Regions from separate parts of the Paenibacillus sp. FSL H3-0286 genome, predicted to be linked through region 2. Evidence: a T-box and tRNA genes for the amino acid it is inferred to sense, from the RefSeq annotation. Region 2 holds a T-box; the other holds one or more tRNA genes.
What was found. The T-box of region 2 lies ahead of trpS (tryptophan--tRNA ligase). A T-box ahead of a tRNA ligase gene usually reads a tRNA of that ligase, here a tRNA-Trp.

Region 1 (4,398 bases), 170 kb from region 2:
TAACCGACCAAGAAAGCATTAATCCCCGGAATATCCATACCGCCCACAAACCCAATCACATTCTCAGGGGTAGCATTCGGCATATCCGATTGTGTAGCTAATGCTGCTACGGCACCTGCCAAGAAAGATACTTCATTTGTCGCATAAGACATGTTGTACATGTTATCTGGTGCTTCATCGATGTCGGTATCATAATTAATGAATTTTTTGTCTGGATACAATTCTGCCGTTGCATTAAACATCTCTGTAATTTCAGAACCGCCAGAAATAATTACATCCCAATCCTCGGAAGCGATATCGTTAAATGTAGGCTCCCATTTCGTTTTATCAACGCCCATTTCAACAACCTTTGTTACTGCACCAAGTTCATCCTTAACCTTTTGCAAGCCGTTATTAGCGGAATCAAAAAATGATTTATCCCCAAGTGTCCCCGGAATCAGCAATACAACCTTGAGTTTATCCCCTGCACCTGTTTCTCCACCCTCAGCAGCGTTTGATCCAGTATTCGCAGAAGAACCGTTATTGGACGTGTTATTCCCACATGCTGTGACCAGAACCATCACCATTAATAACAACAAAGAAAGAACTTTTTTATTCATTACTCTATTCCACCCCTAATTTTAGTTGGTTAGTAATCCGCAGAATCCCATCTTCACCCATTGTATAATTCACGGTTTAAATGGAAATTCTCTTTTTTCCAAATAAAGTATCATTAAAAGTAATAAATTTAACGTTTAGGCTCAAAAATAGCAATAAAAATACCATTATTATTAATAATCCGCTTTATTTCCGAACGAGATGGCCAGTCAGGTTGCGAACTTTCGGATTTATTGATACGATCATAACAAATATTATTAAAAATAATTATATGATTTCGGTCATAGTTTTGTACGATTCGGCTAAAACATAAGTATTGGAGGATCATCATGGATCGTGTTCTATATATTGTAAGTGCCACACATGAGCTAAATACTTATATCCCTCCACACCAGCATGAATGCTACGAACTAGTCTATTATTTACAGGGGGTAGGGACAACCAATGTTGGCCCACGAAGTTACCATTTTCGCTCCTCTTCTTTCGCGCTTGTGCCACCCAATCATAAACATGACGAGCACCACCGTGAGGATGCAAATGTATTATTTGTAGGCTTCCACTCGGAACACCCTAATATGAGTAATCTGCTCGGCGTATATGAAGATGATAAAGATCAGACCGTTCTTCAAATCCTGCTGCGAATGAAAGCAGAGTTTACACGCAAGCAAGACGGATTCTCTGAGCTTCTAAACCTACAAATGAGCGAGATTACCGTCCATCTTATGAGGCTTCTTAGTGCCTCTGGATATCAATCCCCAACAGAAGATCGAGTACAATATGTCCTTAATTATATGAATGAGCATTATCGCCATAAATTGTCCGTCGAAACACTATCAGAAATGTCCGGATATAGTTACGATCGTTTTCGCCATCTATTTAAAGAACGTTTCGGGTCTTCACCCCTGCGGTATTTGCTGTTAAAACGCCTGGATTATGCAAAATCTCTATTACGTCATACTCAGATGCAAATCTCTGAAGTATCCGCTGCTGCAGGTTTTGTGAACGATGCCCAATTCTGCAATATGTTCAAACGAGAAATAGGTCTTACTCCGCGAGCATTCCGCATTAATAATCAATCAGGTTAATCACTAATCAGATTAAAAAAGCCGTTGAATAGAGAGTTTCTCTATTTCAACGGCTTAATGCTGTAAACCCAAGAACATAAAGAAAAAAGGTTTGTAAGAATGCTTTTATAAGCAATCTTACAAACCTTTTTAAGATACCGGCGAGAGGACTCGAACCTCCACGGTTTCCCACTCGATTTTGAGTCGAGCGCGTCTGCCATTCCGCCACGCCGGCACATATGAACTAAATGGAGGCGCCACCCAGATTTGAACTGGGGATAAAGCTTTTGCAGAGCTTTGCCTTACCACTTGGCTATGGCGCCATGAAAACTTGGAGCGGACGACGGGAATCGAACCCGCGACCCTCGCCTTGGCAAGGCGATGCTCTACCGCTGAGCCACGTCCGCATAAAATGGCTGGGGATATAGGATTCGAACCTATGAGTGACGGAGTCAAAGTCCGTTGCCTTACCGCTTGGCTAATCCCCAATAACATTTTAAAGTAAAATGGGGCGACTGATGGGTCTCGAACCCACGAATGCCGGAACCACAATCCGGTGCGTTAACCCCTTCGCCACAGTCGCCATATTAAGTTGATATTGTTGCCATTATTCATTTTAAAGTAAATGGGGCGGCCGATGGGTCTCGAACCCACGAATGCCGGAACCACAATCCGGTGCGTTAACCCCTTCGCCACGGCCGCCATATTAAACTTTAGAAAGAACTTGGCAGGGGCAGCAGGAATTGAACCCACACCAACGGTTTTGGAGACCGTTGTTCTACCTTTAAACTATGCCCCTAAAAACTGGTGGAGGATGATGGATTCGAACCACCGAACACTCACGTGAGCAGATTTACAGTCTGATGCGTTTGGCCACTTCGCTAATCCTCCAAGGATGGTGCCGGCGAGAGGACTTGAACCCCCAACCTACTGATTACAAGTCAGTTGCTCTACCAATTGAGCTACACCGGCATGGCACTCATTCTTTTGTGATGATAAATGGTGGCTCGGGACGGAATCGAACCGCCGACACGAGGATTTTCAGTCCTCTGCTCTACCGACTGAGCTACCGAGCCATGATGAAAATGGCGGAACCGACGGGATTCGAACCCGCGATCTCCTGCGTGACAGGCAGGCATGTTAGGCCAACTACACCACGGTTCCAAAAGATATAATTGCTTAAGTTAATTGGTTGCGGGGGCAGGATTTGAACCTGCGGCCTTCGGGTTATGAGCCCGACGAGCTACCGGGCTGCTCCACCCCGCGTCAGTAAGAAAGTGTTATGGTGGAGGCTGAGGGGATCGAACCCCCGACCCTCTGCTTGTAAGGCAGATGCTCTCCCAGCTGAGCTAAGCCTCCATAAACAACAATTGTTATTGTACCAAAGTCCACTAGGATAAATCAAGTGAAAATTTGGTGACCCGTATGGGATTCGAACCCATGTTACCTCCGTGAAAGGGAGGTGTCTTAACCCCTTGACCAACGGGCCATACTAATTAAAAATTTGTGGCGGAGAGAGAGGGATTCGAACCCTCGAGACGCTTGTGGCGCCTACACGATTTCCAATCGTGCTCCTTCGGCCAAACTCGGACACCTCTCCATATGGCTCCCCGAACAGGACTCGAACCTGTGACAACTCGATTAACAGTCGAGTGCTCTACCAACTGAGCTATCAGGGAATATTCATACCAGGCTTGATGCCTGAAAACTGAATCCGAAACGAATTTGCATTCTAAGTATAGGATAAGCCCTCGACCGATTAGTATTGGTCAGCTCCATGCATTGCTGCACTTCCACCTCCAACCTATCTACCTCGTCGTCTTCAAGGGGTCTTACTAATTGGGAAATCTCATCTTGAGGGGGGCTTCACGCTTAGATGCTTTCAGCGCTTATCCCGTCCGTACGTAGCTACCCAGCCATGCTCCTGGCGGAACAACTGGTGCACCAGCGGTACGTCCATCCCGGTCCTCTCGTACTAAGGACAGCTCCTCTCAAATTTCCTGCGCCCACGACAGATAGGGACCGAACTGTCTCACGACGTTCTGAACCCAGCTCGCGTACCGCTTTAATGGGCGAACAGCCCAACCCTTGGGACCTACTTCAGCCCCAGGATGCGATGAGCCGACATCGAGGTGCCAAACCTCCCCGTCGATGTGGACTCTTGGGGGAGATAAGCCTGTTATCCCCAGGGTAGCTTTTATCCGTTGAGCGATGGCCCTTCCATGCGGTACCACCGGATCACTAAGTCCGACTTTCGTCCCTGCTCGACTTGTAGGTCTCGCAGTCAAGCTCCCTTATGCCTTTGCACTCTGCGAATGATTTCCAACCATTCTGAGGGAACCTTGGAACGCCTCCGTTACTCTTTAGGAGGCGACCGCCCCAGTCAAACTGCCCGCCTGACACGGTCCCCGTACCCGATAAGGGCACTAGGTTAGAACCTAGATACGATCAGGGTGGTATCCCAACGGCGCCTCCACCGAAGCTTGCGCTCCGATTTCTACGGCTCCCACCTATCCTGTACAGATCGTACCCAAATTCAATATCAAGCTGCAGTAAAGCTCCATGGGGTCTTTCCGTCTTGTCGCGGGTAACCTGCATCTTCACAGGTATTAAAATTTCACCGGATCTCTCGTTGAGACAGCGCCCAAGTCGTTACGCCATTCGTGCGGGTCAGAATTTACCTGACAAGGAATTTCGCTACCTTAGGACCGTTATAGTTACGGCCGCCGTTTACTGG
Region 2 (4,398 bases):
CCGATACCGCATTAAGACTAAAGGACAATGCAATATATATTCGTAATCACCGGGGAATCACACACTCCTTGCCTTTTCTAATTTTGTGGCCCGCTCTGATTGCCCTAGTCTTAGGGCCTCTGTTTGGATTTACTGATTTGGCAGCTTTAAGCCATGTTGCACTCTGGGGTTTCATAGGCGTAGGCGTGCACGTCTTCTCTGATCTGTTTAACACCTATGGAACCCAGGCCGCCCGTCCATTTACTGAGAAATGGATTGCCTGGAATATCATCCACATTTTCGATCCATTTATTTTTGGCAGCCATATCGCAGCTATTCTACTCTGGATCACTGGGATTGTGCCGCCCAAACCTTTATTTATTACGCTTTATGCCTGTACCATTCTTTATTATATTTGGAGAACAATTGTTCATGCCCGCCTTACACGAAACATCAAGCTTAAAGATATACACCATAATGCTGGTGAACGTTATATTGTAATCCCTACAATTTCACTTAAACGCTGGAACGTAGTTAAAGTGAAAAAAGACGGCAGCTATGACGTTGGACAGCTACTGAACAACCGCCTGGAATGGTTCAAACATGCGGTCTGCTCGAATCATCCCGCTGTGGAAATATCCAAGTCGCATCCAGATATTCAGTCCTTTCTATATTTCACCTCTTATGCGGTTGCCGAAGTGGAGGAGCTTCCTTCAGGATATATGGTGCGCTGGGGAGACGTTCGTTATTTACACCGCAAACAATACCCTTTTGTGGCTGTATTAGTTATGGATAACCAATATAAACCTTTAAATACTTATGTAGGCTGGCTTAGCAGTGATAAGCTCGACAAACGATTTTCCATCGACCCTGGTTCTCTACGATGAAACTGTAGACTTACTGAGAGATCTATTCTATAATCACAAAAAATCCCGGAGTATTTTATAATACTCCGGGATTCATTTTAGCAGACACGGAAAGGAAGGCTCTTAATGGGTAAAGGACTCTCACTTTGGTTCGCTTGTTCTTCTATTCTTATTCTCACTGCCGCTTCAATCGCGATCAGCTATAGCTTCTGGCTGGCACTTCTGCTTGGTTTTCTTTGCGTAATGAATATTGGCTGGGGATTTATCCTCAAAGCCAGAATTAGACGCAAACAGGAAAGCTTAAGCTCTGACTAAGATTAACGAGCTGGCAGAAAGCCCATCCGCTCTTTTACGCCATTCAACGTCTCAGCTGCAACAATACGTGCACGTTCAGCACCTTCAGCAAGAATATCAGTGATCGCACCTGAACTGCGAATTTCATGATATCTTTGTTGCAAAGGCTCAAGTGTGGATACAACCACTTCCCCAAGATCCTTCTTAAAGCCACCATACATTTGTCCTTCATAACGATCGGCAATTTGCTGGAGGGACATCCCAGAACATTCCGAGTAAATACTCATCAAGTTACTAATCTCTGGCTTGTTAGCCGGATCAAAGATCACTTCACGTCCAGAATCAGTCGTTGCGCGGCTGATTTTTTTACGGATCACATCCGGCGAATCCAACAGGGCAATATAGCTGCCTGCATTCGGGCTGCTCTTGCTCATTTTTTTAGTGCCATCATCCAGAGACATAATGCGTGCGCCCACTTCAGGGATATACGGTTCAGGAATCGTAAAGAATTCGCCAAAACGGTTATTGAATCGGCCCGCTAAATCACGGGTCAACTCCAAGTGCTGCTTCTGATCTTCACCTACTGGCACAAGATCCGCATTATAAACAAGAATATCTGCTGCCATTAAAGAAGGATATACGAATAGGCCCGCGCCAACTGAATCCTTACCTGATGATTTATCTTTGAACTGTGTCATACGCTCAAGCTCGCCCATTGCCGTTAGCGTAGTCATGATCCAGCCCAATTCCGCATGCTGAGGCACATGAGACTGCATATATACATTCGAACGCACAGGATCAATTCCTGCCGCGATAAAGAGTGCAGCTACAGCTTCAGACTGCTCACGCAGTGCCGCAGGATCTTGAGCAACGGTGATCGCATGCATATCGACAACCATAAAGAAACATTGATGATCGTCTTGCAGCTTCACAAAATTTTTCAGCGCTCCGATATAGTTACCCAAAGTTAGAGAACCGCTCGGTTGTATGCCTGACATTACTTTTTTCAACATAATATAGACCTCCGTTAGATGTAATTTCCGATTTCCGAGAACGCAAAAAAAGCCTCATCCGCAAGGGACGTGAGACCGTGGTGCCACCCTTATTCGCTGCTTAACCTTTGTATAGTCAAAGGGAAACAGCCTTAGTCTTCCGTTAACGGGGAAGATCCGGCCGGTCTACTAGGGCATCTTGCTCCCGTTCAAGCGCGGCGCTCAGGGGTCCATTCATCAGGAGTGTCCTACCGGTTCGCATCAACCACCGGCTTTCTGAAGGTGCATTTCCTGTCTACTTGTCCCCGTCATCACATTCTCATCATAATTTAATGCCTTCATCATAGAACCATAAAGAGAAGTTGTCAAATCACTTAACCACTTCCGCATAAATCTGTTATGATAAGGTTATCCATGTTCTATTCGATTACAGTTACGATAAAGGAGCATATCTCATGAAACAGGTGACCAAAGGGCAGTGGGGCGGTTATGATACTTATATTTTGCACAGCCGCGAACTGGAAGTCACGCTTTTGCCGCGACTAGGAAACAACGTGATTTCATTGTTTGATGTAAAGGAACAACGGGAAATTCTGCGGCGGCCTGATGAAAGCGATCAAGCTTTCTTTATGCAAAAACCTTACCATTTTGGCATCCCGCTCTTAATTCCACCCGGAAGAATTCGTAAAGGAAAATTTCAATTCGAGGGTACAAGTTATCAATTTGACCAGAATACCGCTGGTGACAATCATATCCATGGTCTACACCGGACTCAATCCTGGTGTGTCAGCGATATTGAAGAAGACGAGGACGGTTGTGCAGTCACTACTGAATTCCTTACTGAAGATGATCCGCACTGGATGGAGCAATTTCCCATTCCACTCAAATTCGAAATGACATTCAGGCTTCAGGATGCCCGGCTCAGCCAGACTTTAAAGGTTACAAATCTCGGCGATCACCGTATTCCCTTTGGGATCGGTTATCACACCTGGTTTATGATCGATGGAGAACCTGAACGCTGGAATCTCAAGCTGCCCGTAAACAGCATTTATGAACTAAACGATGAATTGCTCCCTAGCGGCAATCTAATTCCACTTGGTGATCTAGATTCACTAAACTCTGGAATCAACCTCCAGGGAACTAATTTTGATACTGCTCTACGTATTGGTGACAAGCAGCCCGTAGAAGCCTTGCTATTACGCGATGATGGTTATGGTCTTCGTTATACAGCTGACGAGAATCATTTCCGTCACTGGGTCCTGTATACCAAAGGACCGGCCGATCAATTTCTGTGCATCGAACCTTACACCTGGCTCCCGGATGCTCCTAACGTTTCAGATGACCCTTCCTTCACGGGCTTGCTGAAGGTAGAACCAGGTCAAAGTCTTGAGCTGTCCACTATGCTGGAAATGATCTATCCCGAGAATTAAAGCAGATATACATTATATCGGTCTTCCCTTGCGTTTACGTAAGAGAAGGCCGATTTTTTGTGCGAGCTTAGTTATTTAGGCTTTCCTACCCTTACTTTTAATCGACTAATAATTACCATCCTTAAAACCTTTCGATAGCATGCATGAATTAGCCTCTTAGCGCTCATACTATCTTCACAACGGGCGAAGGAGGTGACACACATGGGTCAAGCAGGTCAAGGTCGTAGCAGCCGTTCCAATAACCTTGTAGTTCCTCAAGCAAATGCAGCGTTGCAACAATTGAAATATGAAGCAGCACAAGAGCTTGGAGTAACGATCCCAGCTGACGGTTATTACGGGAACTACACTTCCCGCGAAACTGGTTCTTTGGGAGGTTACATCACTAAACGTCTAGTACAACTGGCAGAACAACAACTGTCCGGTCGTCAGTAACATCGTTATCTTAAGTGTTTTATCCGGCAGAGGTCTTAAAAAGCCTATTGCCGACTAGCTTTCAAACCTCTCACACTTCTTCCAGAAGCTGTGGGAGGTTTTTCTAATTTATAGCCTATAATCCCAGCTGCAAACAATTTTTATGTAAAACGTTTAACTTAAAAATTGATCAGCACTCTCGGCGTAAGCATTACGGGGAGATCGAATCATCAGATTCGCCATATTATAATTAGACTCCAGCGTAGCATCTACGATTAGCTTTCCCTGTCTTATAGCGAACTCATAGCTGATCTCACCATAAGTCCAACGGCGTTTGTATTTCAGACTCTCCAGTGCCATTAGACGAAAAGAAGACTGCTGGCTCTCCGTTATTCCTTCCTTCACTTCTGTGAATCCACCCCCCCG

Region 1: it encodes a tRNA-Trp, which carries the amino acid that the T-box ahead of trpS (tryptophan--tRNA ligase) is inferred to sense. The anticodon was not compared.

What each region holds. Positions count from the first base shown of each region.
Region 1 is NZ_CP150285.1:6,164,307-6,168,704, forward strand. Features, by position in the region: gene MHB37_RS27395 (BMP family ABC transporter substrate-binding protein) at 1-599, opposite strand, end outside; gene MHB37_RS27400 (AraC family transcriptional regulator) at 927-1,682, shown strand; tRNA gene MHB37_RS27405 (tRNA-Leu) at 1,818-1,896, opposite strand; tRNA gene MHB37_RS27410 (tRNA-Cys) at 1,911-1,984, opposite strand; tRNA gene MHB37_RS27415 (tRNA-Gly) at 1,994-2,068, opposite strand; tRNA gene MHB37_RS27420 (tRNA-Gln) at 2,075-2,149, opposite strand; tRNA gene MHB37_RS27425 (tRNA-His) at 2,169-2,244, opposite strand; tRNA gene MHB37_RS27430 (tRNA-His) at 2,288-2,363, opposite strand; tRNA gene MHB37_RS27435 (tRNA-Trp) at 2,387-2,460, opposite strand; tRNA gene MHB37_RS27440 (tRNA-Tyr) at 2,467-2,552, opposite strand; tRNA gene MHB37_RS27445 (tRNA-Thr) at 2,558-2,633, opposite strand; tRNA gene MHB37_RS27450 (tRNA-Phe) at 2,662-2,737, opposite strand; tRNA gene MHB37_RS27455 (tRNA-Asp) at 2,748-2,825, opposite strand; tRNA gene MHB37_RS27460 (tRNA-Met) at 2,851-2,927, opposite strand; tRNA gene MHB37_RS27465 (tRNA-Val) at 2,945-3,020, opposite strand; tRNA gene MHB37_RS27470 (tRNA-Glu) at 3,076-3,150, opposite strand; tRNA gene MHB37_RS27475 (tRNA-Ser) at 3,169-3,261, opposite strand; tRNA gene MHB37_RS27480 (tRNA-Asn) at 3,265-3,340, opposite strand; rRNA gene MHB37_RS27485 (23S ribosomal RNA) at 3,401-4,398, opposite strand, start outside.
Region 2 is NZ_CP150285.1:5,997,839-6,002,236, forward strand. Features, by position in the region: gene MHB37_RS26765 (metal-dependent hydrolase) at 1-866, shown strand, start outside; gene MHB37_RS26770 (hypothetical protein) at 972-1,160, shown strand; gene trpS (tryptophan--tRNA ligase) at 1,163-2,149, opposite strand; T-box leader at 2,213-2,452, opposite strand; gene MHB37_RS26780 (aldose 1-epimerase) at 2,587-3,561, shown strand; gene MHB37_RS26785 (alpha/beta-type small acid-soluble spore protein) at 3,763-3,993, shown strand; gene MHB37_RS26790 (O-methyltransferase) at 4,147-4,398, opposite strand, start outside.